DNA from 2 places in the Mesorhizobium sp. CNPSo 4684 genome. Region 1 is predicted to be linked to the other one. Evidence: predicted binding sites of a transcription regulator. Region 1 holds the regulator's gene; the other holds the start of a gene.

What was found. Region 1 encodes HrcA, which represses chaperone genes, less so after heat shock. Its sites were predicted from a motif close to GTTAGCACTCNCNNNNNGNGAGTGCTAAC; they were not measured.
Region 2: groES (co-chaperone GroES) is a predicted target of HrcA. The motif match lies at 1,538-1,566, and genes of this name have one in related genera.

Annotation. Positions count from the first base shown of each region.
Region 1 is NZ_JBWLUX010000001.1:204,603-230,796, forward strand. It holds gene AC04SG_RS01045 (endonuclease domain-containing protein) at 1-139, shown strand, start outside; gene AC04SG_RS01050 (hypothetical protein) at 252-572, opposite strand; gene mbfA (iron exporter MbfA) at 738-1,721, shown strand; gene AC04SG_RS01060 (antibiotic biosynthesis monooxygenase family protein) at 1,953-2,297, opposite strand; gene AC04SG_RS01065 (NIPSNAP family protein) at 2,294-2,650, opposite strand; gene AC04SG_RS01070 (DUF1127 domain-containing protein) at 2,737-2,940, opposite strand; gene AC04SG_RS01075 (ArsR/SmtB family transcription factor) at 3,010-3,684, shown strand; gene ligD (DNA ligase D) at 3,885-6,392, opposite strand; gene ku (non-homologous end joining protein Ku) at 6,398-7,264, opposite strand; gene AC04SG_RS01090 (hypothetical protein) at 7,620-7,760, shown strand; gene AC04SG_RS01095 (thiol-disulfide oxidoreductase DCC family protein) at 7,940-8,365, shown strand; gene AC04SG_RS01100 (saccharopine dehydrogenase family protein) at 8,428-10,098, shown strand; gene AC04SG_RS01105 (RidA family protein) at 10,114-10,575, opposite strand; gene AC04SG_RS01110 (YciI family protein) at 10,801-11,169, shown strand; gene AC04SG_RS01115 (RNA polymerase sigma factor) at 11,177-12,421, shown strand; gene AC04SG_RS01120 (glutathione S-transferase family protein) at 12,429-13,055, opposite strand; gene cysK (cysteine synthase A) at 13,176-14,156, opposite strand; gene AC04SG_RS01130 (LysE family translocator) at 14,348-14,965, opposite strand; gene AC04SG_RS01135 (hypothetical protein) at 15,188-16,120, shown strand; gene AC04SG_RS01140 (PQQ-dependent sugar dehydrogenase) at 16,099-17,448, opposite strand; gene AC04SG_RS01145 (hypothetical protein) at 17,554-17,757, opposite strand; gene hrcA (heat-inducible transcriptional repressor HrcA) at 17,794-18,879, opposite strand; gene rph (ribonuclease PH) at 19,133-19,849, shown strand; gene AC04SG_RS01160 (VOC family protein) at 20,040-20,450, shown strand; gene rdgB (RdgB/HAM1 family non-canonical purine NTP pyrophosphatase) at 20,450-21,097, shown strand; gene hemW (radical SAM family heme chaperone HemW) at 21,099-22,256, shown strand; gene AC04SG_RS01175 (hypothetical protein) at 22,373-22,696, shown strand; gene AC04SG_RS01180 (low molecular weight protein tyrosine phosphatase family protein) at 22,765-23,088, shown strand; gene AC04SG_RS01185 (hypothetical protein) at 23,317-23,505, opposite strand; gene AC04SG_RS01190 (hypothetical protein) at 23,513-23,704, opposite strand; gene rsmI (16S rRNA (cytidine(1402)-2'-O)-methyltransferase) at 23,892-24,800, shown strand; gene AC04SG_RS01200 (YraN family protein) at 24,793-25,170, shown strand; gene AC04SG_RS01205 (undecaprenyl-diphosphate phosphatase) at 25,270-26,076, opposite strand.
Region 2 is NZ_JBWLUX010000077.1:205-3,269, forward strand. It holds partial or broken gene AC04SG_RS32655 (hypothetical protein) at 1-63, opposite strand, end outside; partial or broken gene AC04SG_RS32660 (3-oxoacyl-ACP synthase) at 491-686, opposite strand; gene AC04SG_RS32665 (zincin-like metallopeptidase domain-containing protein) at 871-1,017, shown strand; gene groES (co-chaperone GroES) at 1,628-1,924, shown strand; partial or broken gene groL (chaperonin GroEL) at 1,988-3,065, shown strand, end outside.

The sequences.
Region 1 (26,194 bases):
TGCTGGTGATGAAACGCGGACAGCGCGACTCGAACAAGATGGCTGGACCGTGCTGCGGTTCTGGAACGACGACGTCATCCGCGACATCGACAATGTCTGCCAGCATATTGTGATTGCGGCTGGGCTTGGAGGTGCCTGAACGAATGACGGGTGCTGGGCTGTAGGCAGGGGAGCCGTCGGCGGGACAGCGCCCCCCTCTGTCCTGCCGGACATCTCCCCCACGAGGGGGGAGATCAGCAGCTTCCGGCCGCTCACCCCAGCAGCGCCCTTTGCCGCTTCGCGCCGCCCGCCTTGCGCCAGGCATTGAACCTGTGCGTGGCGGCGGCAAACGAGATCTTCATCTGCTGGGCGACGGAATAGCGCGACTTGCCTTCGTCGAACATGCGGTAGCAGCATTCGACGCCCTCCTCGGTCAGCTTGCCGTCGGGGGCCTTGTTGTGCGGATTGGCGGGATCGAACTTTTCGACCTGCTGCTCAACCAGGCCTTTCAGCCGCTGCAGGTCGGCCTCGATGCTGGCGATGAGATCGAGGACGGGTTTCGGATCGAAGTGGTCGTGCGGCTTTGCCGTCATCTCCAGGGATTCCTTTCGCTTCGCGTGTCGCCGTCAATATAGGTGAACATTCGCTGATAATGAAGGTACGCCGCAGCCCGGCGCTTCAACACTTGTTGACCGGCGATTGACCGGAGAAGCGCCAGCGCCTAGTTTAGAACAATTCTAAACTAGGGTGAATTTATCATGCTTTCCCGTGTCTTCGGTTTCGGCCGCCGCCCCTTCGAATCGCTGTCGGAACAGGAGATCCTGGCGCTGGCAATTTCGTCGGAAGAGGATGACGGGCGCATCTACCGCGCCTATGCCGAGGGACTGGCCGAAAGCTTTCCGCAATCGGCAAAAGTGTTCGAGGCGATGGCGCTCGAGGAAGACGGCCATCGCGATTCCCTCATCGAGCTTTACCGCAAGCGTTTCGGCGAGCGCATTCCGCTGCTGCGCCGCGAGCATGTAAAGGGCTATTACGAGCGCAAGCCCGACTGGCTGGTGCGGCCGCTCGGCGTCGAAAATGTTCGGCGGCAGGCCGAAGAGATGGAGCGCCAGGCCTATCGCTTCTATGTCGAAGCGGCCAAGCGCACCAGCGACGCTTCGACCCGAAAACTGCTCGACGAGCTGGCCGTTGCCGAACAGAGCCATGAGAATTCAGCGCATCGGCTGGAGCAGAAGCATGTTCCGGGCGCCGTCAAGGACGAGGAGGCCAGCGCCGAGCAGCGCCAGTTCATCCTGACCTATGTGCAGCCGGGGCTGGCCGGGCTGATGGACGGCTCGGTGTCGACGCTGGCGCCGATCTTTGCCGCCGCCTTCGCCACGCATGACACCTGGCAAACGCTGCTGGTCGGCCTTGCCGCCTCCATCGGCGCCGGCATTTCGATGGGCTTCACCGAAGTCGCCTCCGACGACGGCAAACTGTCGGGCCGCGGCTCGCCGATCAAGCGGGGGCTGACCGTCGGCATCATGACGACGCTGGGTGGCCTCGGCCACGCGCTGCCCTATCTCATCCCGTATTTCTGGACAGCAACGGCGGTGGCCGCGGTGGTGGTGTTCTTCGAACTGTGGACGATCGCCTTCGTCCAGAACCGGTACATGCAAACCCCTTTCCTGCGCGCGGCGTTTCAGGTGGTGCTGGGCGGGGCGCTGGTGTTTGCGGCCGGGGTGCTGATCGGGAATGCTTAGGTAAGGCAAAGGTCGGCGCTGCCCCTCATCTGCCTGCCGGCATCTTCTCCCCGTAAACGGGCAGAAGGGGCTATCGCGAATTTCGCAGCTTGTTCTGCAACGCTGGCGATTGGCGAAACCATCGGCAACAGCGCCTTTCTCCCCGTCACTATACGGGGAGAAATGTCCGGCAGGACAATGAGGGGCGGCGCGATGGTCGACGGTTATGAATGCCGCTGCACATCGTCAGCTTCACCCATTCACCGCCCGACTATCCGCCGGCGCTTCGTCTCTTTCCGTCAGCCCATAGTCCCGCACCACATGCGCGATGCGCAGCCTGTAGCCGGCAAAGATTCCGCCGCGGCCGGCTTTTTGCGCCTGCCGGTGCTCCTCGGTGTTGCGCCAGGCCTTGACCGCTTCCTCGTCGCGCCAGAAGGACAGCGACAGGATGCGGTTCGGGTCGACCAGGCTCTGAAACCGCTCGATGGAGATGAAGCCATCGATACCGTCGAGCAGCGGCCTGAGCTCCGCGGCGATGCCGAGATAGGCATCGCGCTTTCCCTCAGCCGGCTCGACCTCGAAGATGACAGCGATCATGCTTCCTCCTTGACCGCGGTCTGGAACAGCTGCCGCGGTCCATGCGGTCCGGACACCAGCTTCAAGAAGATGCGGTCTTCTTTCAAGATGAACTTTTCGCGGCGGGCGAATTCGTAATTGGCCTTGCCGGCAGGATCGGCGGCGAGCCGGGCGCGGTAGGCTTCATAGGCCGCCAGGCTGTCGATGTTGTAGGCGGCGTAAGCGGTGGTGGCCGAGCCCTCGTGCGGGGCGTAGTAGCCGATCAAATCGGCGCCGCAGCGCGGGATCGCCTGGCCCCAGGCCTTGGCATATTGCTCGAACGCCGCCTTGCCGAACGGGTCGATCTCGTAGCGGATGAAGCAGGTGATGGTCATCGTGATCTCCTTGGGTTTTCTGCGTCGATAGTTCGAGCGGCGTCGAAACGTTGTGCCGCCGGACCTGCTAAGCAAAATGCCGGCGGTCAGGCCTGCCAGAAGGATTTCGCGCATTCGCGGCGCACATCCTCCCGGGTCAGACCAAGATCGCGCAGCATATGGTCGTCGATTTCGGCGAGATCGAGCCGCTGCAGGTGGCGGTCATACCAGCGGGCGAGCAGCCGCCGGTGCAGCCAGGTGACGAACGGGAATGTCCGGCGGCTGGCGAATGGGGCGGAAGCGATTGGCATCGGCGTTCTCCTTGATCTCAGCCGACATTAGTGATTATCTCGCAAGAATGCTTCGATGGAGACCTAACTATGCGTGAAGGACCCGACATTGCCCGCATCGCCAGCCTGGTCGGCGATCCGGCGCGGGCAAACATGCTGAATGCGCTGATGGGCGGCACGGCTTTGACGGCAAGCGAACTGGCGCTGGAAGCCGGCGTGTCTCTGCCGACGGCGTCCTCGCATCTGTCCAAACTGATGGAGGGCGGGCTGCTGACTTTGGCCAGCCAGGGCCGGCACCGCTATTACGGCCTCGCCGGGCCGCAGGTGGCGGGCATGATCGAAGCGATCACCGGCGTGGCGGAAGCCGTTGGCCCCAAGCGTGTGCGGCCGGGTCCGCGCGACGGCGCGATGCGGGTCGCCCGCGTCTGCTACGACCATCTCGCCGGCGAACAAGCGGTGGCGATGCTGGACCGGCTCGTGGCGCGCGACATCCTTTTGCGCGACGAGCAGGAGATCAGGCTCGGGCCGTCGGCGGCCTCGCATTTTTCGGCCATCGGCATCGATGTCGACGCCAAGCCGCGCCGGCCGGTCTGCCGCGCCTGCCTCGACTGGAGCGTGCGCCGCTCCCACCTCGCCGGCACGCTGGGCGCGGCGATCCTCGACAAGATCCTGGCGGAGAAGTGGGCAAGGCGGGAGAAGGATAGTCGCGCCGTGGTGTTTTCACCGCCGGGGAAACAGGCGTTTGAGCGGGTGTTTTTGGGTTGAGGTAGACGTCGGCGGGACAGCACCCCCCTCTGGCCTGCCGGCCATCTCCCCCGCAAGGAGGGAGATCAAGCGCACCTTGGATTTCGCCAATCTCCAACCTCGCAAGAAGAGCGACGCTTTGAAGCTGCGAATCTCCCCCCTTGCGGGGGAGATGTCCGGCAGGACAGAGGGGGGTGTGACGGATCGCTACGGCGGCCTTTTCACCCCCGCTTCAGCACCTTCGCCTGCTTGAAGAACTCCTTCCACGGATCAGCTTTCTCCAACTCCTTCAATGTCGTCTTGTCGCCGATCGGGAAAGAATTCGGCGCCAACCCTGCTTCCACCTCTGCCCAGGTCACCGGGATCGACACCGTCGCTCCCTTCTTGGCGCGTGAGGAGTAGGGCGCGACCGTCGTCGAACCCCTGCCGTTGCGTAGATAGTCGACGAAGATTTTTCCGGTGCGCGCCTTTTTCGATAGCGTTGCCGTGTAGCGATCAGGCGCGGCCTGCTCCAGCGCCTTAGCGAAATCATGGGAGAAGGTTTTAACCGCCTCCCAGTCCGCCGATGGTTTCAACGGCACCAGCACGTGGTAGCCCTTGCCGCCCGATGGCTTGACGAAATTGGGCAGCGACAGATCGTCGAGCTTGCCTCGGATGTCGAGCGCGGCCTCGCGCACCGCCTTGACGTCGACGCCCTCGTCGGGATCGAGATCGAAGATGATCTGGTCCGGCTTTTCCAGTTCGTCGGTCGTACAGCCCCAGATGTGGACCTCGACCACGCCGTACTGGACCAGAGCGGCAAGGCCGTCGAAATCCCGGATGAACAGGATCTCCTCGCCGTCGGTCGGGTCTTTCATGCGGGCGATCTTGTCGCTCATGCCGGCCGAGGCGTGTTTCTGGAAAAAGCGCGGGCCGCCAATGCCGTCCGGCGCCCGCACCAGGCTGAGCGGCCGGTTGACGACGAATTGCTGCATGCGCGGCCAGACCAGCGCGTAGTGCTCAAGCAAGGCTTGCTTGGATATTTTTTCGTCGGGCCATAACAGTTTTTCGGGATGGGATAGTTTTACGCTGGTGGTCATTGCCCCAGCTTTGGTCCCGGCAACCTTGCCGGCGCTGCTTGCCGCGGGCTTTGCCTTGCTCGCCGGTTTCGATGGCTTTTCCTGCACGACTTCCTCCGCCGGCTTGTCCTCGCGCAGTCCCTGGAACGACGCGTGGCGTATTATACGGTCCGAGGTCCAGCTGCGGAACTCCACTTCGCCGACAAGTTCTGGCTTGACCCAGACCAGGCCTTTGCCGTTCGGCACGGTCGAGGCGAAGGGCGACGATTTTGCCTTCAACGCATCGAGCTTTTTCTTCAGATCGGTGGCGCCCTTGACCGAAAAGCCGGTGCCGACGCGGCCGGCATAATTGAGCTTGCCGCCTTCGTGATAGCCGACCAGCAGCGAGCGCAGCCCGCGGCCGGTCTTTTCCGAGGGCAGATAACCGCCGATGACGAACTCCTGGCGCTCCGTGCATTTCGACTTCACCCAGCTCGGGCCGCGGCCACTGCGGTAGGGTGCGTCGGCGCGTTTGGAGACGATGCCTTCGAGGCCCATGCGACAGGCGTGCTGGAGCATGATCTTGCCGGGTTCGGCAAAATGGTCGCTGAAGCGGACGGCGGCATTTTCGGCCGGCTCACCGAGCAGCTCCTGCAAGGCCTGCTTGCGCTCGACCAGCGGCTCGCGGCGTAAATCCTTGCCGTCGATCCGCATCAGGTCGAAGACGTAGTAGGTAAAGCGGCTGGTGCGATTGGCGGAGAGATCCTGCTGGAGCAGCGAGAAAGACGAAACGCCGCTGTCGGCCAGCACGACGATCTCGCCATCGATGATGGCGTCGCTGCATTTCAGTTGGGCCAGTTCGGCAACGATCTCGGGGCCGAATTTCTCCGTCCAGTCGAGGCCGGTGCGGGTCAGCAGCCGCACCTCGGTGCCGGCGATCTGCGCCTGCATGCGGTAGCCGTCGAATTTGACTTCGTGCAGCCAATCCTTCCCCGGCGGCGCATCGCGTTCCAGCGTCGCCAGTTGCGGCTCGATGAAATCGAGGCGCTTGCCGGCTTTCGCCTTGCTGGAGGCGGCGGGCTTGTTGGAATGCCAGACTTTCGGCTTCTTGCCGTCGGCGGTCTTGCCTTCCGCGACCTGCTCGATGGTCAGGCCCGACTTCACCGATTTCGGCGCGTCCTTCAGAATGTCCTCGCCGGGGCGGGCGGCGGCATCGTTGGATTTGATCAGCAGCCAGTTGTCACGCTTTTCACCCGCGCGGGGTTTCAGCCTGACGAGATGCCACAGGCCGTTCAGCTTCTTTCCTTTGAGCTCGAATGAGATGTGGCCCTTCTTCATCGCCTTGGCGGGGTCGATCTCGGGTGTCCATGTGCCTTCGTCCCAGACGATGACCGTGCCGCCGCCATATTCGCCCCTGGGAATGGTGCCCTCGAAGGATGCATAGTCGATCGGGTGGTCCTCGACATGCACGGCCAGCCGCTTTTCGTGCGGGTCGAGGCTCGGGCCGCGCGTCACCGCCCAGCTCCACAAGACGCCGTCATGCTCGAGGCGGAAATCGTAATGCAGCCTGGTTGCGTCGTGCTTCTGGACGACGAAGATGCCTCCGGCCTGCTTGCCGCGCGCGACCTTGCCGGCAGGCTCGGCGGTTTTCTTGAAATCGCGCTTGGACTGATATTGTTCGAGGCTGGCCATGGTGCTCACGCCGATTTGCGTTTGGGCGCGGCGGCTTTCGCCTTGCCGCTTTTGGCCGCCGGCTTTGCCTTCTTGGCCGAGGCTTTCGCCGCGCCGCCATCCGACAGGCTCTTCTTCAGCGCGTCGAACAGATTGACGACATTGGACGGCTTGGGCGCGGCCTGCGGCTTCGGCGCCTTCTTGCCGGCCTTCTTGGCGCGGATCAGTTCGAGCAGCGCGTCCTCATACTTGTCCTCGAATTTCGACGGATCGAACTTCGCCTTCTTCTTGTCGATGATGAGTTCGGCGAGATCCGTCATCTCCTGGTCGGTCTTCACCGCCTCGATGTCGCCGAAGACGGTTTCGGGCTGCCGCACCGTGTTGTCGTAGCGCAAGGTGGTCAGCACCATCCCGTTGCCGAGCGGCTCGATGACGACGGGACGTTCTCTGGCGTAGAGCACGATGCGCGCCAGCCCGGCCATCTTCTTGCCGGCCATCGCGTCGCGGATGACGGCAAAGGCTTCCTCCGACACCTTATCGGCCGGCGCGACATAATAGGGCGTGTCGAGATAAATCTGCTGGATCGAAGCTTTGTCGACGAAACCGTCCAGCGCCATGGTGTGCGAGGACTCGATCTGCACCGCGGCGATCTCGTCTTCCTCGATATGGACGAAGTCGCCGTCGTCGAGTTCATAGCCCTTGATCTCGTTGCCTTCCTCCAGCGGCTTGCCGGTTTCGGCATCGACATAGATGCGCTTGACCGTATTGCCGGTCTTGCGGTTCAGCACCCGAAACGAGACTTTTTCGGTGTGGGTGACGACGTTGGTCAGTTCGACGGCGCAGGTGACCAGCGACAGTTTCAGATAGCCCTTCCAGGCGGGGCGGGGTGCCATGGCGAAACTCCTGCGCGATGCGGTTCAACCGAGAACGGGTAAAGCCGATTCCGGTTCCGAACGCAGCCTGGGCGGCTTTGCAGCCGTGCGCACGGAAATTTCGCGGGGCTCCCCGAAATTGAAACAGAACCGCGCCCAAGCGACATCCAGACGAAACATATGTGATGCAAAAGTCACATTGGCCGGAAAGGGCTCAAAAGGCTCTGAAAGACCCCGAAACAGCCGCATTCCGGCCACGAAGCGACGGGTTTTCGACCGAAGATTAACATCGTGTTCACCGACTATTCACGCCTCGACGCTATGATCCCCGCAATCGGACGGGACATCCGAAAATCGGGACAGGGAACTAAGTAAAATGAAATTCTGGGGCCACATCGCCGGCTATGCCGCCGCCATCCGCGAATTCATCGCGCCGACCTATCGGCCGGAGCGCTATTACATGCGCGGACCGGGCCCGGCCTGCGCCCGTCGCGGCAGCTCGCTCGGCGCGCACTGATCATGACGTTCGAAAGCCGTCACGACAGCCGGATCTGCAGACCGGGCGCCGACCACCGCGCAACCACCTATCGCGCTGAGCGCCCCGCTCTGGCCGCGAGAAGCCGTGCGACAACGCCGCGGCTTTGATCCCCTAGCCGGCATGCTTAGTGTCGCCTGACACAAGCTGCTGGATGTCCCGTGACTTCTTCTCCTGAACCCTTCGATGCCAGCCAGCCGTTGATCGTTTTCGATGGCGTCTGCGTGCTGTGCTCGGGTTTCGTGCGCACGGTGGTCAGGCTCGACCGCAAAAACCGCTTCCGCTTCGCCACGGCGCAGTCGCCCTTCGGCGAGGCGCTGTTCCACGAGCATGGACTGCGCACCGACAGCTATGAGACCAATCTGGTCCTCATCAATGGCGCTCCTTTCACACGGCTGGACAGTTTTGTTGCCGTGATGGCCGAACTCGGCTGGCCGTGGCGGGCGGCGAAAGCCCTGCTGCTGTTGCCACGCCCCTTGCGAGACTGGCTCTACGAACGCATCGCCAAAAACCGCTACGCCATCTTCGGCCGCAAGGACAGTTGCGAGACCCCGTCCGCCACGATGCGTGCGCGGATGATTGGTTGATGCATGTCGCCCAAAAGTGACCTCGATTTTGGGGACACGACATGCATGGAGGCAACAGCGCGATGAGGCTTCTGGTCGTCGGCGGCTATGGCATTTTCGCCGGCCGCATCGTGCAGTTGCTGGAGAGCGAACCGCGCCTGACGCTGATCGTCGCCGGGCGCGGGCTGGCCAAGGCCGAAGCCTGGTGCAAAACCCGCATCGGCGCGGCGGCGGAGCTGGTGCCCCTTGCGTTCGATCGCGGCGGTGACCTGCCGGCTCAGCTTTCGGCGCTCAAACCCGATTGTGTCGTCGACGCCAGCGGTCCGTTCCAGGCCTATGGCGCGGGCCGCTACCGGCTGATCGAGGCCTGCATCGCGCAAGGCATCCATTATCTCGACCTCGCCGACGGATCGGACTTCGTCGCCGGCGTCTCCGCGTATGACGATGCGGCGCGCAAGGCAGGCCTGTTCGTGCTGTCCGGCGTGTCGAGTTTCCCGGTGCTGACCGCAGCGGTGGTGCGTCGTCTTTCCGCCGGCATGGCGCGGGTCGACACAATCCAGGGCGGTATCGCGCCGTCGCCCTTTGCCGGCGTCGGCGAAAATGTCATCCGCGCCATTGCCGGTTACGCCGGCCAGCCGGTCGACCTGAAACGCGATGGCGGTAAGGCGCAGGGCCATCCGCTGACCGAGCAGATGCGCTACACGATTGCCGCGCCGGGCAAGGTGCCGCTGAACAGCACGCTGTTTTCGCTGGTCGACGTGCCGGATTTGGGCGCGCTGGCGGACCTGTTGCCGCAGGCCAAAACCATCTGGATGGGCGCCGGGCCGGTTCCCGAAATCCTGCACCGCGCCTTGATCGGCCTTGCCTGGCTGGTGCGGATCGGACTGGTGCGGTCGCTGTCGCCGCTGGCGCCGCTGATGCACTGGGCGTCCAACCGGCTGCGCTGGGGCGAACACCGCGGCGGCATGTTCGTCGCGGTGGAGGGGGTCGACAAGGCGGGTGAAGCGATCAAACGCTCCTGGCATCTGCTGGCCGAAGGCGATGACGGGCCGCTGATCCCGGCCATGGCGGTGGAGGCGCTGGTGCGCAAGACGCTGGACGGACAGGCGCCGGCCCCAGGGGCGCGAGCGGCGGTACGCGACCTGGAACTTGACGACTATCAGGCGCTGTTTGCCGGCAAGGCGATCTATACCGGCTTCAGGGGTGACACTGCCGACGTCGAAAAGCCCCTCTATCCGCAAGTGGTCGGCGGCACCTGGCAGGATCTGCCCGAAGAAATCCGCGCCATGCATGAGCGCGTTGGAACGGCCGAGGGACGCGGCAGCGTTGAACGTGGCGCCGGTATTCTTAGCCGGCTATCTTGCTGGTTGGTTGGATTTCCTCCCGCCAGTGCCGACATGCCGGTCCAGGTCCGCTTCGATGCCGGCAAGGATGGCGAGACCTGGACGCGAACGTTTGGCGCTCACACTTTCTCCAGCCGCCAGTTCGTCGGTGAAGGCCGCTCGCGGCGGCGGCTGTGCGAGCGCTTCGGCCCGCTGACCTTCGCCATGGCGCTGGTGGCAGAGCAGGGAAGACTGTCGCTGGTGCTGCGCCGCTGGAGCTTTCTCGGCCTGAAGCTGCCGATGTGGCTCTGCCCGCGCTCGGCATCCTATGAGAGCGTCGAGGACGGCCGCTTCCGCTTCCATGTCGAGATCTCGCACCCGCTCACCGGGCTGATCGTGCGCTATCGCGGCTGGCTCGAGCCGAACGCCTGATCCATCCCCGCGACCTCAGTCCGGCAGCGCTGCGACGGCGACGATCTCGATGACGATGTCGGCCTGGACAAGGGCTGCGACGCCGATTACTTCCGAAGGCGGCGGATTGTTGTAGCTGCAGTGCTTCGGACAATGCTCTGCGAAGAACGCGTCCAGCACGTCGAGGCGAAAATTGGGAGAGCTGAGAACGCCGCCGTCGGGAAAGGGACCTCTGACGAAGAAGGTCAGCCTGATGAGATGGTCGAGGCTGCTGCCCAGTTCCTCCAGATCCGATTTGATGTTGCCGAGAACTTCACGCCACTGCGCCGCCGCATCGCCGGCGAAGCCGCCGCCTTTCTTGCCGGCTGGATCATAGTCGGCCGATGTCGCGGTGTTGCCGCAGAGATAGACGGTTCCTCTCGCTCCACTGACGACTGTGCCCTTTGCCCATGGCATCAACCGGCCGTTCTTGAATTTCTTGTGGGTCACGAGTTCCATTCTCTCCTCCCATGCCTCGCGTGACGTGCCCGCCACGACAGAGGATAGTGCTGCGCGCGCCCGCTGCCAGTCCGGTGCCGCCATCGTCCAGCCAGGAAAGATCTGGTCCTTGCGAAATCTCCTTGTGAAGATGAAAGTTTTTCTGAAGCCTGTCGAAATCGGGCATGGCCACACGACATACGTCCGGCACGCAACGACGCGGCCTTCGAAAAACAGGAGAAGACCATGCGATACATGCTTTTGATATACGCGAACGAAGCCGCGATGGCGGCCGCGCCGAGCGACAAGACCTACGAGATCAGCGCCGCCTACGGTGCCTACACCGAAGCGTTGAAGAAATCCGGAGCGTGGCTCGCCGGCGACAGACTGAAGCCGACCCAGCTTGCCACCGCGGTGCGGACGGCCAACGGCAAGACCAATGTGCTCGACGGCCCCTACGCCGACACCAAGGAGCAGCTTGCCGGTTTCTACATGATCGATGCCGAGGACGCCGACGCGGCGATCGCATGGGCAGCCCGCTGTCCAGGCGCCAGCGCCGGCACTATCGAGGTGCGGCCGATCTGGGAAATGACCGAGTACGCCTCTCAGAAATGACCCAGTGATGGATAGTCGACCGGAGATCGCGCGCGTGGCGGCCGAGGCGGCCGCCCGGCAAAGCTACGGCAAGCTCGTCGCCTGGCTCGCGGCGCGCACGCGCGATGTCGCCGGCGCCGAGGACGCGCTGGCGGATGCCTTTGCCGCAGCACTTGAGCGCTGGCCGAAAGCCGGCGTGCCCGAGAAGCCCGAGGCCTGGCTGCTGGCGGTGGCGCGCCGCCGTGGTGTCGATGCGGTGCGCCGTCGGCTGACCAGCGAGGCGAGCCGCGACCATCTCAAGCTGATGGCCGAGGAGATGGAGGCAAGCATGCATGACGAAGACCTGCCCGACGAGCGTCTCAGGCTGATGTTTGCCTGTGCCCATCCTGCGATCGAGGCCAGCGTGCGGGCGCCGCTGATCCTGCAGACCATTCTGGGTTTCGACGCGGCGGCCATCGCCTCGGCCTTCCTGGTCTCGCCGGCGACGATGGGCCAGCGCCTGGTGCGCGCCAAGAGCCGCATCCGCGAGATCGGCATTCCGTTCCGCGTGCCGGAGCGGGCCGAACTCGGCGAGCGGCTGGATACGGTGCTGGAAGCGATCTACGCCGCTTTCGCCGAAGGCTGGACCGACCCCGCCGGCACTGAAACGCAACGCCGCAATCTGGCGACCGAAGGCATCTGGCTCGGGCGTCTGGTGGCGTCGCTGATGCCCGACGAGCCGGAAGCGCTCGGTCTGCTGGCGCTGATGCTGTTCGCCGAGGCGCGCCGCCCGGCGCGGCGCGATGAAGCCGGCGACTATGTTCCGCTTGCCGATCAGGATTGCCTTCTGTGGGATCACGCGCTGATCGACGAGGCCGAAGCGCTGCTCGGTCACGCTGCGACCATGGGCGTCATCGGCCGCTACCAGCTCGAAGCGGCGGTGCAGTCGGTGCACGCGACACGGCGGCGGACCCGCCAGACCGACTGGGCGGCGATCCGGAATTTCTATGATGCGCTGTCGGCGATTGCCGGCTCGCCGGTGGTGGCTATCAACCGCGCCGTGGCGATCGCCGAGGCCGATGGGGCAGCGGCAGGTCTGGCGGCGCTTTACGTGCTTGACGACGACAAGCGGCTTAACGACTATCAGCCCTACTGGGCTGCCCGCGCCGGCCTGCTGGCCAGGCTCGGCAATGCAGCGCAAGCGGTCGAAGCCTATGACCGGGCGATCGGCCTCGAGCGCGACCCGGCCGTGCGCCGCTTCTTGCAGGCGAAACGGGCGATCCTGCGAAATTGAGCGCCGCTCAACCCGGCCACATCTCATGCGATGCGTTGAGCCGTTTCATCAGCGGATGCGCGCGCAATGCCGACCACAGGCGTTCGATGTTCGGCCAGTCCGCCCGCGCCTTGTCGACATCAGGGTGCCAGGCCACCAGCATGACGAGATAGATGTCGGCCAGCGACATCGCGTCGCCGACCAGCCAATCTCGCTCCTCGAGTGCTGCATCGACAATGGCGAAGCCGCGGTCCATCTCGGCAATGGCTGCCTGCTTGACGGCTTTCTTGCCCTCGGCATCGGTAGTGTAGCGATGGGCATAGTATAGACGCAGGATGGCCGGGTAGAGCACCGACGACATGAACGCCATCCAGCGCAGGAAATCGGCGCGATCCGGCGATCCGGCGGCCGGCGCCAGACCCGCCTGCGGGTGGCGCTCGGCAAGCAGGATGCAGATCGCCGCCGATTCGGTTATCGACTGACCGTCGGGCAAGGTCAGGACCGGAACCTGGTTCAACGGGCTGATGTCGAGGAAAGCCGGGTCGGGCGGGTCTTTCTTCGGCACATCGATCTGGTCGAATCGCACGTTTGCCAGCGCCAACGCCGCCTCGACGACGAAGCCGCCACTGCCTGGGCGTGTGTAGAGTCTGTACATTCAAATCCTCCCCAACCTGCACGAAGCAGGCCGGGCGATTTGACCCGGAAGCCACCTTCCGCTCAAGCCGGCGGCTGAAGCCACCAGCGGTTTTCAAGCGGTCCAGCGAAGACGTAAGGACTAAGCCCCCAGCCCGTCGAACAGGATGGTCGACAGATAGCGCTCGGCGAAGGACGGGATGATCACCACCAGGTTCTTGCCCTTGTTCTCCGGCCGTGAGCCGACGACGATTGCCGCCTGGAGTGCGGCGCCCGACGAGATGCCGACCGGCACGCCTTCGAGGCGGGCGACGAGGCGGGCGTTGGCGACCGAATCCTCGTTTGAAACCTTGACGATCTCGTCATAGATCGTGGTGTCGAGGATCTTTGGCGCGAAGCCGGCGCCGATGCCCTGGATCTTGTGCGGGCCGGGCTGGCCGCCCGACAGCACGGGCGAGGCCTCCGGCTCGACGGCGACGACATGCACCGAGGGCTTGCGCTGCTTCAGCACCTGGCCGACGCCGGTGATGGTGCCGCCGGTGCCTATGCCGGCGACGAAGATGTCGACACCGCCATCGGTGTCGTTCCAGATCTCCTCGGCCGTGGTGCGACGGTGGATCTCCGGATTGGCCGGGTTTTCGAACTGCTGCGGAATGACCGCATCGGGCAGGGTCGCCGCCAGCTCGTCGGCCTTGGCGATAGCACCCTTCATGCCCTTGGGACCTTCTGTCAGCACCAGCTCGGCGCCGAGCAGCGCCAGCATCTTGCGGCGCTCCACCGACATGGTTTCAGGCATGGTCAGGATCAGCTTGTAGCCCTTGGCGGCGGCGGCGAAGGCGAGCGCAATGCCGGTATTGCCGGAGGTCGGCTCGATCAGCGTCGTCTTGCCGGGCCTGATGCGGCCCGATGCTTCAAGCGCCTCTATCATCGAAACGCCGATGCGATCCTTGACCGAGGCGATCGGGTTGAAGAATTCGAGCTTGGCCAGAAGGTTGGCGACGACGCCTTTCTCCCTGGCGAATTTGTCGAGCCGCACCAACGGCGTGTCGCCGATCGTCTCGGTGATCGAATTGTAGACGCGGCCGCGGCCGGGCACGCGCGGCGAAGAGACGGGCTTGTTCATTGGTTTCGCTCCCAAGTCAAATCAGGCAATTGGTCAGGCAATTGGCATCGGCGGACAGAATAGGGCTTTCGATCGCGCAAGATAGGCTGCCGGCCGAAAATATCGAGTGGGGTGCTTGCTGAAAAGGCTGACCTCCCGGAAACGCATTTCCCGGATGGCCCGATTGGCGGAATGGATTGGCTGAAACCGGTCTACTGACGCGCCGCAATGGCTGCGGCTGCGCCAACCATGAAGCCGGCTGCGGTGCGGTTCAGCGCCTTCAGCGCGCGCGGCGATTTCAGGAACCAGCGCGCCTTGGCGGCCAGCGCCAGATAAGGCACCAGCACCACGAAGAGCACGATGACGGTGAGCGCGACCAGGATGCCGTAGTCGGCGAGCGTGATGGTCTTCAGGTCGACGATGGTCGGCGTGATTGCGAGATAGAAGATCATCGTCTTCGGGTTGCCGAGCGTGACGGTGAGGCCGGCAAGGAAGCTCGATGCCAGACCACCCTTGCCTTTCCTGGCCTCGACCGTTTCGGGCGTGATGCCGGCGGTCCAGAACCGCCAGCCGAGGAAGGCGAGATAGGCGACGCCCAGCCATTTGATGGCGAGGAAGACCATGCCGAAGGTCTGTGCGACAAAGGCAAGGCCGAGCACCACGGCGGTGAGATAAGTGAGGTCACCGAGCATCAGTCCGAAGGACATGGCCAGCGACGAGCGGAAGCCCGAGCCCAGCGCCCGCGCCACAAGCGCGGTGACGCCAGGGCCGGGAATGGCGGCGGCGATGCCGAGTGCGGCGCTATAGGCGAGAAAGCCGGTGAGGGTCATGACGGTTGCACCCCGTGAAGTGCCCCTGATGCCATGAAAGCCGGCAGGGGTAAAACGGATTCGATTGCGCCAGCAAGGTCGGACGGTCGTCAGGGCACGGCCGATAACGAGAGATGGTTCACTTACGCGCCGTGGGAGAGCGGCTATCCCCCATCCGCCCCACCGCACCTTGCAATCCCTAATAGCTGCGCTCTTGCGCGGCTACACCGACAGGAACTGCCCATGCTAGCGAAACGACTTCACATCCAGCTTCTGCAATGGAAGCCCTATTCCGAGGCGCGCGGTTACGAGCTGGAATGGTATCTGTGGTTCGAGGGGCGGCAGGCCTTCAGCCTGTTCGACAAGGGCGCGAGCGATATCGTCCCAGCGCCTGGGTACTTTACCGACAGCCGGAACCCCGGCGCTCACCCCGTTCATCCGATGATCTATCCGCTGGTCGTCAACAACCGTTTCGAGGTGCGGCTTGTCGCGTTAGAGCGCGACTCCCCGGACCCCGACGACACTGCCAAGGCCGGATTCTACATCGACCTCGACACCAAATATCCGCCGGTTTCCGACTGGCGCATCGTTGCTTCCGATCCGCGCAACAGCGACCTCAACGTGGAAGCGTCGTTCCAGCTGCAATGGCTGGACTATGTCGACACCAATGAGATTCCCGACACCGGCGTGCGGCGCATCGTCGACAAGTCCAATTATCCCTACCCCTGGGGCGCCAATGTGATGGTGTTCGAGCACTGGCTCGGGCTTGGCCGCAAGGCAGCGCTCAAGCTTGACGACCAGAACCGCGCATCGCGCCGCGAATACTGGATGATCAACGGCAATGCGGCCCGGCGCATGGTGCAGGACGTCTATCGCTTCAACGTCAACCAGCTGGGCGTCGCCAACGACACGATCAGCAGTGTTTACGTGCCGAAGCTCAATGACGGTCACGTCACGGTGGCGCTCTACGAACACGATTTCAGCGACAGCCGCTTCGCGCAAGGGGCGAAGAAGTCCTTCGGCTCGGTCGGCCTCTTCAATCTCAGGGATACCGGTTTCGACGACCGCGTCTCATCGGCCGAGGTGATCCATACCTATCCCAAGGCGATACATCGGGACGTGCACTGGGGCAGCTCTTTGCCAAACCAAAGGGCTCAGGAAGGCCCGTCGACATGAGTGATGCGCCAGATGGTGCCGTTGGCATCCTCGGTGAGGATGAGCGCGCCGTCTTTGGCCACCGCGACGCCGACAGGCCGGCCCCAGACGGAGTCATTGGAAATGACGAAGCCGGTGATGAAATCCTCATATTCGCCGGTCGGCTTGCCATCCTTGAACTTCAGTCGCACCACCTTGTAGCCCGTGCGTACGCCGCGGTTCCAGGACCCGTGCAGGGCAACGAAAGCATCGCCCCGATACTCGGCCGGGAAATTGCCGCCGTCATAGAAGACGATGTTGAGCGGCGCCGAATGCGCCTGCATCAGCACGTCGGGGATGGTTGCCTTGCCGGCAAGGTCGGGGCGCTCACCCTTGCGGCGCGGATCCTCATTGTTGCCGATATAGTACCAGGGCCAACCGTAGAAGGCGCCGTCCTTTACGGTGGTTGCGAATTCGAACGGAATGTTGTCGCCGAGCGAGTCGCGCTCGTTGACGACGCACCACAGCGCACCGGTCGCCGGCTGAACGGTCAGGCCAGAACAATTGCGCAGGCCAGTGGCAACGATGCGGCCATTCTTGCCATCGGGGTCGAAGGCCAGCACATCGGCGCGGCCGTCCTCCTCGCCCCAGGCAGCACCTGAAGGCATGGATTTGATCCAGGCGTCGAGGCCGCCGCGCGGTTCCTTCCCCATGCCCTCGGCGATATTCGATTCGGAGCCGACCGAGACATAAAGCGTCTTGCTGTCGGGCGAGAAGGCGATGTCGCGAGTCCAGTGGCCGCCCGAGGGAATGCCGGAGACAATCGTCTCCGGTTCACCGGAGGCTTTCAGATCGCCGTCGCGATAGGCGAAGCGCACCACGCTGTCGGAGTTGGCGACATAGACCCACTGCGGCTTGTCGCCCGGTGGATAGAAGGCAATGCCGTAGGGTCGGCTCAGGTTGCTGGCAAAGATCGCTTTCTGAACGGGTTTTGCGCTACCCTTTCCGAGACGATAAACGCGTATCTCGTCGTCGTTGCTGTTGGCAACAAACAGGTCGCCATTCGGAGCAACGCGAACGACGCGCGGGTTGGCGATACCGGAGGCGATAAGCTCCGCTGTAAAACCCGGCAGCACAACTGGATTGGCGCCTTCGGGCCTCTCCGCCACGCCGGGACCATTGGATGCGGATTCGGTGACAAAGGGCGCCTGTAGGTCCTGCGGCTTGATCAGCCGGCGCACGCCCGGTTTGTCCGCCTTCCAGTCGCCGAAAGCGTCCTTGCCGGTCAGCAGCGGTTGATCGGCTTGCTGAGCGAAGGCACTGGTGGCCACAAGCAGGGCAAGGCTCGCGAAGCCGGCAATCCGGATCATACTGTCCTCCTCGAATTCACGCCGGTCGGGGCGTCATGCAAAGAAGAGATATCGCGCGAGCGCCACAAAAGAGAAGCGTGCGCGCGCAGATTCAAGCGAAACCCGTCAGCTGTCCTCTTCCTCGACGTCGAGATCGTCGTCGAGCCGCTTTTCCAGCGCGACGAGATCGTCCGGCAGCGGCAGGCCCATGGCGCGCATTTCGCGAAGTTTTTCGCGCAGCTGCTCCTGGATTTCGTGCTCGTCCTCGGGCTGGTTGACCATTTCCTCGAGCAGCAGACTGATCTGGGCCTTGAACGATTCAAGCGCCATTCTGCGCCCTCCTTTGCGGTGATGCCGGCTTTGGACTTATCTCAACATCCGGGTAATCAATTGGGCAGTGTAGTCGACCATGGGCACGATGCGGGCATAATTCAGCCTGGTAGGGCCGATGACGCCGAGCGCGCCGACGACGCGGGCATCCTTGTCGCGGTAAGGCGCCACCACCAGCGACGAGCCTGAGAGCGAAAACAGCTTGTTTTCCGAGCCGATGAAAATGCGCACGCCGGGGCCGTCCTCGGCGAGGTCGAGCAGCTGGATCAGCCCGTCCTGCGTTTCCAGGTCCTCGAACAGGTGCCTGAGCAATTCGATGTCGGCGTGGGCGGTGACATTTTCGAGCAGATTGGCGCGGCCGCGCACGATGAGACGCGCCGGCAGGCCGCTGTCGGCGCCCGCCCACACCGCCAGGCCTTTTTCGACGAGATCCTGCGACAGCGTGTCGAGGGCGGCCCTGGTCTCGTCCTTGATACGGGCGATCTCGATGCGCGCCTCGGCGAGCGTGCGGCCCCTGATATGGGCGTTTAGGAAGTTGGAGGCTTCGTGCAGCTGCGAGACGGTGATGCCGGCCGGCAGGTCGACGACACGGTTCTCGACATCGCCGTTCTGCGACACCATCACGGCCAGCGCCTTGGTCGGCTCAAGCTGGATGAACTCGATGTGCTTCAGCGCCACCTCGTTCTTGGTGGCCAGCACCAGGCCGGCGCCGCGCGACATGCCCGACAGCATCTGGCTGGCCTCGGTCAGCATGTGTTCCAGCGTCGCGCCCGAGCCGGAGGCGCGCACCTGCGCCTCGATGACGCGGCGTTCCTCGTCGGAAAGATCGCCGAGCTCCATGAAGGCATCGACAAAGAAACGCAGGCCCGCCTGTGTCGGCAGCCGCCCGGCCGAGATGTGCGGGGCATAGATCAGGCCGAGATGTTCGAGATCGCTCATCACATTGCGGATGGTGGCCGGCGACAGCGACGACGGCAGGATGCGCGACAGGCTGCGCGATCCCACAGGCTCACCATCCTTGAGGTAGGAATCAACGATGCGCCGGAAAATGTCGCGCGAGCGCATGTCGAGCGACTGCAGCGCGGGTGCCAGCAGACTGGGTTCGGTGACTGCCTTGGTCATTCGGGCCAAAAACCTCCGGCTAAAGGATATAGACTTCCTTCGCCCCTGCGCAACCCGCTGCCGCACTTGCGGTCAGCGGCGCCTGTTCCAGATCGCCCGCTGCCGCGTTTGCGGCCAGCGGCGTCGCTCTTGCGATCGCCCCATGCCGTATGCGGTCACGGCGCCGCGTTTGCGGCCATTTTCCTTTGCGCCATGGGCTGCATGCGTCTACAAGCCGCCCACGCAACCGCAAAAAGAACAGAAAGAGGCCTCGATGCGCCCCTCCAAACGCCAAGCCGACGAAATGCGCGCTATCTCCTTCGAGCGCGGCGTGTCCAAACACGCCGAAGGCTCGTGCCTGGTGAAATTCGGCGACACGCATGTTCTGTGCACGGCGAGCCTGGAGGAAAAGGTGCCGGGCTGGATGCGCAATTCCGGCAAGGGCTGGGTGACGGCTGAATACGGCATGCTGCCGCGCTCGACCGGCGAACGCATGCGCCGTGAAGCTTCTGCCGGCAAACAAGGCGGCCGCACGCTGGAGATCCAGCGGCTGATCGGCCGTTCGCTGCGCGCGGTCGTCGACCTGCAGGCGCTGGGCGAACAGCAGATCACCGTCGACTGCGATGTCATCCAGGCCGATGGCGGCACCCGCACGGCTTCGATCACCGGCGGCTGGGTGGCGCTCTACGATTGCCTGCGCTGGATGGAAGCACGGCAGATGGCCAGCGTTGCCAAAGTGCTGAAAGACCATGTCGCGGCGATTTCCTGCGGCATCCATGACGGCCAGCCGGTCATCGATCTCGACTATATCGAGGATTCGTCGGCCGGCACCGACGCCAATTTCGTCATGACCGGCAAGGGTGGCATCGTCGAGATCCAGGGCACCGCCGAGGGCGAGCCTTTCTCCGAAGGGCAGTTCGCGGAGCTGATGGGTCTGGCCAAGAAGGGCATCCAAAGGTTGGTGAGTTTGCAGCAGATGGCTGTGGCCTGATTGAATTTACTGCGATGACGTCGGCGATCCTTCACACCCCCCTCTGGCCTGCCGGCCATCTCCCCCGCAAGGGGGGAGATCAGAGGTCGCTACCGTTTTCGCCAACCATCAACGTTGAGACGCTGCCAGCGGAACTGCCAATCTCCCCCCTTGCGGGGAAGATGCCCGGCAGGGCAGTGGGGGGTGCCTCGTGACTCCCTCTGCTATTTTGGAATCCGCTCTCTACGTCACCGATCTTGCGGCCGCAGAAACCTTCTACCGCGATGTGCTCGGCCTCGACCTCCTCGGCAAGGTCGACGGCCGCCATCTCTTCTTCCGCTGCGGCGCCGGCGTTTTGCTGATCTTCAACGCCGAGGCGACCAAAGTGCCGCCGGCGCCGGATGCGCGGCTGAAAGTGCCGCCGCACGGCACGGTCGGCGAGGGGCATCTGTGCTTTGCGGCGAGCGCGGATGAACTCGGGCGCTGGAAGGCGCAGCTTGAGGCGAAAAACATCGCCATCGAAAGCGAATTCGAATGGCCGCAAGGCGGGCGTTCGATCTACATACGCGACCCCTCGGGCAATTCGATCGAATTCGCCGAGCCACGGATCTGGGGCCTTTGATGCATTCTCTCGATGGAAAAAAGATCGTCGTCGCCAGCCACAATGCAGGCAAACTGCGCGAATTCGCCGATCTGATGGGTCCGTTCGGCTTCGAGGCGAAGTCGGCCAAGGACTACGGCTTGCCGGAACCGGACGAGACCGGCACCACCTTCGAGGAAAATGCCTATATCAAGGCTTTTGCGGCGGCTAAAGCCACCGGCCTGCCGGCGCTGTCGGACGATTCGGGCCTCTGCGTCGACGCGCTCGACGGCGCACCCGGCGTCTACACCGCTAACTGGGCCGAAACCCCGGGAGGCACTCGCGATTTCGGCATGGCCATGCAGCGCACCGAAGTGGCGCTGCAGGAGGTCGGCGCGGCCGAGCCCAAGCAACGAACAGGCCGCTTTGTCGCCGTCATCTGCCTCGCCTTCCCAGACGGCGAAGCCGAATATTATCGCGGCGAGGCCGAGGGAACGCTGGTGTGGCCGCCGCGCGGCGAGCTCGGCTTCGGCTACGACCCGGTTTTCCTGCCTGACGGTTTCGACAAGACGTTCGGCGAGATGAGCGCCGAGGAGAAGCATGGCTGGAAGCCCGGCCAGCCAACGGCGCTGTCGCACCGCGCCCGCGCCTTCCAGAAATTCGCCCGCGCCAGACTTGGTTCGGCCTGAGATGCCGCTGGACCGCAGCCCGGGCTTCGGCGTCTACATCCATTGGCCGTTCTGCGCGGCCAAATGCCCGTATTGCGACTTCAACAGCCATGTCCGCCACCAGCCGGTCGATCAGCAGCGTTTTGCCCGCGCCTTCGAGACCGAGCTCGCGACGATGCGCGGGCGCACCGGGCCGCGCGAAGTGACCAGCATCTTTCTCGGCGGCGGCACGCCGTCGCTGATGCAGCCCCAGACGGTGGCGGCGGTGCTCGACGCCGTGGCCAAGAACTGGACCGTGCCCGATGGCATCGAGGTGACGCTGGAAGCCAATCCGTCCTCGGTCGAGGCCGAGCGTTTTCGCGGCTACCGCACCGCCGGCGTCAACCGGGTGTCGCTCGGCGTGCAGGCGCTGAACGACAAGGATTTGCGCTTCCTTGGCCGGCTGCACAATGTCGAGGAAGCAGTGCATGCCATCGGGCTGGCGCGTGAGATTTTTCCGCGGCTTTCCTTCGATCTGATCTATGCCCGTCCCGGCCAGACGCTGGACGCCTGGCAGGCGGAGCTCGAACAGGCGATCGACCACGCCGCCGACCATCTGTCGCTCTACCAGCTGACCATCGAGGAAGGCACGCCGTTCCACGCCCTGCATGCCGCGCACAAATTCACCATTCCCGACAATGACCGGGCAGCCGATCTCTACGCGCTGACGCAAGAGGTGACCGCAGCGCATGGTTTGCCGGCTTACGAGATTTCCAACCACGCCAGGCCGGGCGCCGAGAGCCGGCACAATCTGACCTACTGGCGCTATGGCGAATATGTCGGCGTCGGGCCGGGCGCGCATGGCCGTTTCATCGAGAACGGCCACCGCACCGTCACCATCGCCGAGCGGATGCCGGAGACCTGGGCCAATCTGGTCGAGGCCAAGGGCCATGGCGTCACCGGCGGCGAAGTCTTGACGCGTTCGGAGGAGGCCGACGAGTTCCTGCTGATGGGGCTCAGGCTCGCTGAAGGCATCGACCTTACCCGCTACGAGGCGTTTTCCGGGCGCGGCCTGTCCAGCGCGCGGCTGTCGGTGCTGCAGGACGAGGGGCTGGTGGCGCCTATCGGCAACGCCAGGCTGCGCGCCACGCCGGCCGGCATGATCGTGCTCGACGCCGTGGTGGCGGATCTGGCGCGGTAAGCCCACAGGCCAAGTGGCTAGTCTGTGGTGGACGATTTATCGGCTCCAGTAAGGATGCTAGAAGTTCGGCTTGTTGAACCGAAGGCGTGCCCGCGCCGTATCCAGATGGTCCTGCGATGAAGTTCCTGATCCACGAGACGCTGCGGACATTGAACACTGATGATGTGTTCGAGTTTGGACTGGGCGAGATCTCTAAACCGTCGAAAGACGAAGATTTCTATGAGGCAGAAGTAATTTTTATCAAGAACGGAAAAGTTCTCACCAAGGGAAAGACAGCCAATCTGAGTGAATTCAGCGTCGTAACCAGCTTTATCACCTTCATCGGCATCAGGCTTAGAGCGATCGCCAAGGATGATTCTATAGAATTCGATCTTTATGGACTTACTATTGATCAGTACATCCCTCTGACAAAATCGATACGAGAGATATGGGATGAGTAATTGCACGCGGCGGAGCGCAGTTTGGGTTTCTAGCCAGGGCAATAGCCAATAACTAAAGATGGAAACTCTTGAGGAACGTCCTCTTTGTCTGCAGCCAGAATCGTTTGCGCAGCCCGACTGCCGAGCAGGTGTTTTCCAAGCGCAGGGACATCGAGGTTGAGTCGGCCGGCACCAATCACGATGCCGACACGCCGCTGACGCATGAACTGGTGGCGTGGGCCGACATCATCTTCGTCATGGAAAAGGCGCACCGCACCAAATTGCAGAAGAAATTCAAGGCGAGCCTGAAGAAGGCGCGGGTGGTCTGCCTCGACATCCCTGATGACTATGAATTCATGGACCCGGAACTGGTGCGTCTGTTGGAGGTGCGCGTTTCGCGGTATCTCGGTTGAACAAGATGCGGGGCGTTGGCATCCACGCCTTCGTCATCCTCGGGCTTGACCCGAGGATCCATGCCGCGACCTTAGCCTAGGAATTCGGCAGAACAGAATTCTGGACCGTTGCGACGCTTTGATGTCACGGCATGGATCCTATGGTCTGCGCCGCGTCGCTACGCTCCTTGCTTCGCCATAGGATGACGAAGGATCAACCGTCTCGCCCAACCGCAAAGGTCTGTGGGATCAAGCGTCGTGCTTGAAGCGGCGCTTGCCACGGTCCTTTGCGGCATGCGCGTTGCCGGGTCGGGCCGGCTTGGCGTCGGCCTTGTCGCGGCGGACGCTGTGCTGGTCGTTCATCGGATGCGGCGGCACGCCTTCTCTGGCGCTCTTGGTTTCAAGACGGGTGATGAAGATATCGAAGCGATTGGGCATCGTCCGGTCAGTGCTCCGTCGTGCTGCTTGGCTGGGGCTGATTGTCGGAAAGCCTGACATTCGTCGGCAAGGGGGTGGTGGCCCGCCTGGTCAGGCTGGTCTCGCTCTTGGCGAGCAGACGCTTGTCCTTTGGCACGGGCACGCGGTTGCGCCCGGCATAGTAGGGCTCGAAAACGTCCTGCAATTTGAGGCTGTCCATCCTGTCCTCCTCCTCAAGAGACTCAGGTATTCAATCCGCCGGCCACGGTTTCGTTCCCCACTATGGCAAAGACATGGCGGCCGGATTACATCGGCGTCAGGTTTGGGGCGGTCAGGTTGAGGCGGGACGCCGGGCTTTTGCAACCGCGCCTGCGCCGTGCCAAACAGGGCTGAACGGAGAGTGAGCGGTGACCGGCGAAAAACGCAGCTATGTGATCGGCCAGACCGAGATGCCGGCCCGACCGCTCGAGCCGGCGCTCTATCTGGTGGCGACGCCGATCGGCAATCTCGCCGACATCACGCTGCGCGCGCTGGAAACGCTGGCCGCCGCCGACATTGTCGCCTGCGAGGATACCCGCGTCTCGCGCGTGCTGCTCGACCGCTACGGCATCCGCCGCCGCACCACCGCCTATCACGAGCACAATGCCGGCGAGGCCGGGCCGAAGCTGATCGCAGCGCTTGAGGCCGGGCAGAGTGTGGCGCTGATTTCCGATGCCGGCACGCCGCTGATCTCCGATCCGGGCTACCGGCTGGTCGGCGAGGCGCAGGAGCGCGGCCTGCGCGTCGTGCCGATCCCGGGTCCGTCGGCGCCGCTGGCGGCGTTGACGGCGTCGGGCCTGCCGTCCGACGCCTTCCTGTTTGCCGGGTTCTTGCCGGTGAAATCAGGGCAGCGGCTGACCAAGCTCGAAACCTTCAGGGCGGTGCCGACGACGCTGATCTTCTTCGAATCGCCACGCCGGCTGGCCGAAACGCTGGCTGCCATGGTCGAGGCGCTGGGTGGCGAGCGCAAGGCAGCCATCGGCCGCGAGCTGACCAAGACCTTTGAGGAGATGCGCACCGGTACGTTGCGGGCGCTGGCCGACCACTATGCGGCGGCCGACACGCCGAAGGGCGAGATCGTCATCTGTGTCGGCCCCGCCGAGGTCAAGGCCGACCAACCCGCCGACATCGACCGGCTGCTTCTGTCGCTGGCCGCCGAAATGCCGGCCTCCAAGGCTGCGGCGGAAGCGGCGAAGATGACCGGCGGGCAGAAGCAGGCGCTGTACCGGCGGCTGCTTGAGCTCAGGGATGCCGCTGGAGAAGGCGAAGGTGGCTGAGCGCCCGAGCGCCAGCCGCCAAAAGGCCTATCGGCGCGGCCATCGCGGCGAGTGGCTGGCAGCAGCGGCGCTGATGCTGAAGGGCTACCGCATCCTTGCGCGCCGCCATCGCACGCGCTTCGGTGAAATCGACTTGATCGCCAGGCGCGGTGACCTCGTGCTGTTCGTCGAGGTCAAGGCGCGGCGCACGCTGATGGAAGCGATGGAGGCGATCGGCCATGAATCCGAGCGCCGCATCGAGGGCGCCGCCGACATCTGGCTGTCGCGGCAGCCGGATTACGGAAAGCTGTCGATGCGATTCGACATGGTGGCGGTGCTGCCCTGGCGCTGGCCGGTGCACGTGGAGAATGCGTTTTATGGGAGGAGTTGAGGGGCTAGTGACAGGCGTCGCTCGCCCTTCGCTGGCTCAGGGCGTTCGTCGTTCGGAAAGCCAAGCAATTGGCTTTCCGTCCGCTTCGCGGACCACTCCTCACCCCCAAATCATCAACGCCACCAAGCCCACACCACCCACCACCAGGCGCCACCAGCCGAACAGCGAGTAGCCGTTGCGCGAGACGTAATCGAGCAGGAAGCGGACGACGATCAGCGCGGCGACGAAGGCGGCGACGAAGCCGATGGCGATGATCGGCAAGTCGGCCGTGGTCAGCACATTGCGGTTCTTGAACAGGTCGAAGGCGAAGGCGCCGACCATGGTCGGGATGGCAAGGAAGAAGGAGAATTCCGCCGCCGCGCGCTTGTCGACGCCCAGAAGCAGCGCGCCGACGATGGTCGAGCCGGAGCGCGACGTGCCGGGGATCAGCGACAGGCACTGGAACAGGCCGATCTGCAGATAGAGCCGGGTCGGGAAACGTTCGACGTCGCGGTAGACGGGCTTGAGGTTCATGCGGTCGACCGCCAGCAGCACGACGCCGCCGATGACCAGCATGATGCAGATCAGCCGCGGCGATTCGAACAGGATGGTCTTGATGAAATCATGCGCCAGCGCGCCGATGATGGCCGCCGGCAGGAAGGCGATCAGGATGCCGAGGACGAAATGCCGCGTCAGCCGGTCATGCGGTAGGTCGAGCAGCATCTGCCACAGGCGGCGGAAATAGACGCTGAGGATCGCCAGGATGGCGCCGAGCTGGATCAGGATCTCGAAGGCCTTGCCTGTGGAATGGAAGCCGAGGAAATGGCCGGCAAGCAGGATATGGCCGGTGGAGGACACCGGGATGAACTCGGTCAGCCCCTCGAGCAGGCCGAGCAGCAGGGCTTCGACAAAGGTGTGGCTATCCATGGCAACCTCGGCATTCAAGTGACGGAAGGAAACGGCTTGCAAAAGGGCTTGCTTGTCACGGCGCGGAAGTCCCCCTATAGGTCGCAATACCGTGACGGCCGCATGACGGGCCGCCAAG
Region 2 (3,065 bases), on a different contig from region 1:
ACCCGCTTGCCGGCCCGCGCTGTCCGACTTTACACGCTCCCACTTCGTCGAGGCGAAATCCATCCGTTCCTCCCTTCAAAAATAGAGGCATCGAAGCTGGGCTGGATTTGACGTGCCGGAAATCAGGAACAAACTACCCTTTAACAGCCCTCGGCAGGCATGCATCGTGAGCATCGGCAGCCGATGTTCGTCCAGTGCGACCAACCCTGTCTGTTATGTTAAATGGGGAAGCTGTCGACAAGCTGATCACGACAGTGCGCCTCGAGCGTTGTGCATGTGCCCGCGCGCTTCGCCGTCAAGACCCCATAAATCGAGATCTGAGACAAATACTGCTTCACCTCGCTGATCTGTACGGCCATCTTTCGCGGTGAGGTGCACTGCAAAGTACGGATGCGCGACTGGCAGAAACCTGGTTGAACGGGAAGGCACTGCTTTGGCAAGCACATCCGGCCCGCCATCCGATTCTCACTCGTTCTTGATGTCAGCTGCGCGTGGCGACGCAAGAGTTGCCGTAATCGACGATCGTCTTGACGATCGCATGATCAGCAATGCCCGGGTTTCGCCCCACTGCATAAAAATGCTTTGGCGTGATGCCCGTCGATGTCTTGTGGCCGCAGCCGGGCCGTTTAGAGCGCCTCGGTCGAACATGCAGTCATCATTTCCACGCTCTTGGCAAACACTTCGCGAAGTGTGGAGCGAGGTCGACAGGCGCGTCCGGAACCCGAATGGGCGAACTGCCCATGCCGAAGCCTTCTTCACCGCGATGCGGCCAACATCCGTCATGCGCTGACTGCTCGGTTCCGTTATTCAAACGCCCGCCTTCAAGACCTTCTGGGATGCGCAGGCGTTTAGACAGCAATCGCAAACGAGGTGCACTGGACCCGGCATGCCATGCACTTTGACCGTGACCTCGGCGGCAAACGGTTTGGAAACGACGGCTATTCTCGCGAGGAGCTTGCCGCCGCGTTCCTTTGCGCGACCCCGGGGCGGGGCGCCTCGAGGTCGCGACGACCATAAATCTCAACGAGCGGCTTGATCCCAACACCGTTAACGGCGAACGTCTCGAAGAACTGCAGCGCCTCCAGTCGAGGACCATCGATACCACTCCGGTCGAAGGCGAAGAGCTGGATTCACAAAGGGCGGGGAAGCAGTAGTTAGCTCGTCATGCGCCGAGGGGCCGGTCCCACCGCAATTTGCGATTTGAGACCCGTATTTCGATGCAATCGCCTCCGGATTTTAACGGAGGAAATCGGACGGCGCCGCGAAATCATTCGACACGTCGATCGTTAAATGGGTGGCCAGCCCACACCCGCAGACGAGCGTGCGAAGAAGGACAACAGCTCGCCACGCGTGATCGGCTGGACATAGGCGATGCACACCAAGACGAGCACCTCCGATTGCGTTAGCTCCCTTGCCCCCCTCCCGCTGCCGTGTGTCTAAGGCGGCGGGGATGGCGTCGGCGAAAGCAGCTTTTTGCTCTTCGCCCTGTCCCTTCCATCTTGACTAGTGCGAGCCTGCAGCCTTATCTCACGACCGCGTTAGCACTCGCCTTAGGTGAGTGCTAACTATCCGGCGGCCTCGCCGGATGGAGGAACTGTTCTCACCGTTCTCATTCGAGGAAGAAAAAATGGCAAAGTCGAAGTTCCGCCCGCTTCATGACCGCGTGGTCGTTCGCCGGGTCGAATCCGAATCCAAGACCGCCGGCGGGATCATCATCCCGAATACGGCAAAGGAAAAGCCGCAGGAAGGCGAGATCATCGCCGTTGGTTCCGGCGCTCGTGACGAAGCTGGCAAGCTGGTTCCCCTGGACGTCAAGGCTGGCGACCGCATCCTGTTCGGCAAATGGTCGGGCACCGAAGTCAAGCTCAGTGGCGAAGACCTTCTGATCATGAAGGAATCCGACATTATGGGCATCATCGGCTGATTATCGGCCTCACCGTCAACTGAATTCCGGGCTTTATCGCAAGCCCCTGCCAGGAGCTAAAACATGGCTGCCAAAGACGTAAAATTCTCCCGCGACGCCCGTGAGCGCATGCTGCGCGGCGTCAACATCCTCGCCGACGCGGTGAAGGTCACGCTCGGCCCCAAGGGCCGCAACGTCGTCATCGACAAGTCGTTCGGGGCCCCGCGCATCACCAAGGACGGCGTCACCGTTGCCAAGGAAATCGAGCTTGAAGACAAGTTCGAGAACATGGGCGCGCAGATGGTCCGCGAAGTTGCTTCGAAGACCAACGACATCGCCGGCGACGGCACCACGACCGCGACCGTTCTGGCGCAGTCGATCGTCCAGGAAGGCCACAAGGCCGTTGCCGCCGGCATGAACCCGATGGACCTGAAACGCGGCATCGACCTGGCTGTCAGCGAAGTCGTCGCGGCTCTCGGCAAGGCTGCCAAGAAGATCAAGACCTCCGAAGAAGTTGCCCAGGTCGGCACGATCTCGGCCAATGGCGACGAGTCGGTCGGCGCCATGATTGCCGAAGCGATGCAGAAGGTCGGCAACGAAGGCGTCATCACGGTTGAGGAAGCCAAGACCGCCGAGACCGAGCTGGAAGTCGTCGAAGGCATGCAGTTCGACCGCGGCTATCTCTCGCCCTACTTCGTCACCAACGCCGACAAGATGGTTGCCGAGCTCGAGGACGTCTACATCCTCCTGCACGAGAAGAAGCTCTCCAACCTCCAGGCCATGCTGCCGGTTCTCGAAGCCGTCGTGCAGACCTCCAAGCCGCTGCTCATCATCTCGGAAGACGTCGAAGGCGAGGCTCTGGCCACGCTGGTCGTCAACAAGCTGCGCGGTGGCCTGAAGATCGCCGCCGTCAAGGCTCCGGGCTTCGGTGATCGCCGCAAGGCCATGCTGGAAGACATCGCCATCCTCACCGGTGGCCAGGTCATCTCGGAAGACCTCGGCATCAAGCTCGAGAATGTCGGCCTCAACATGCTCGGCCGCGCCAAGAAGGTGTCGATCTCCAAGGAGAACACCACCATCGTCGACGGCGCCGGCAAGAAGGCCGAGATCCAGGGCCGCGTTGCCCAGATCAAGCAGCAGATCGAAGAGACCACGTCGGACT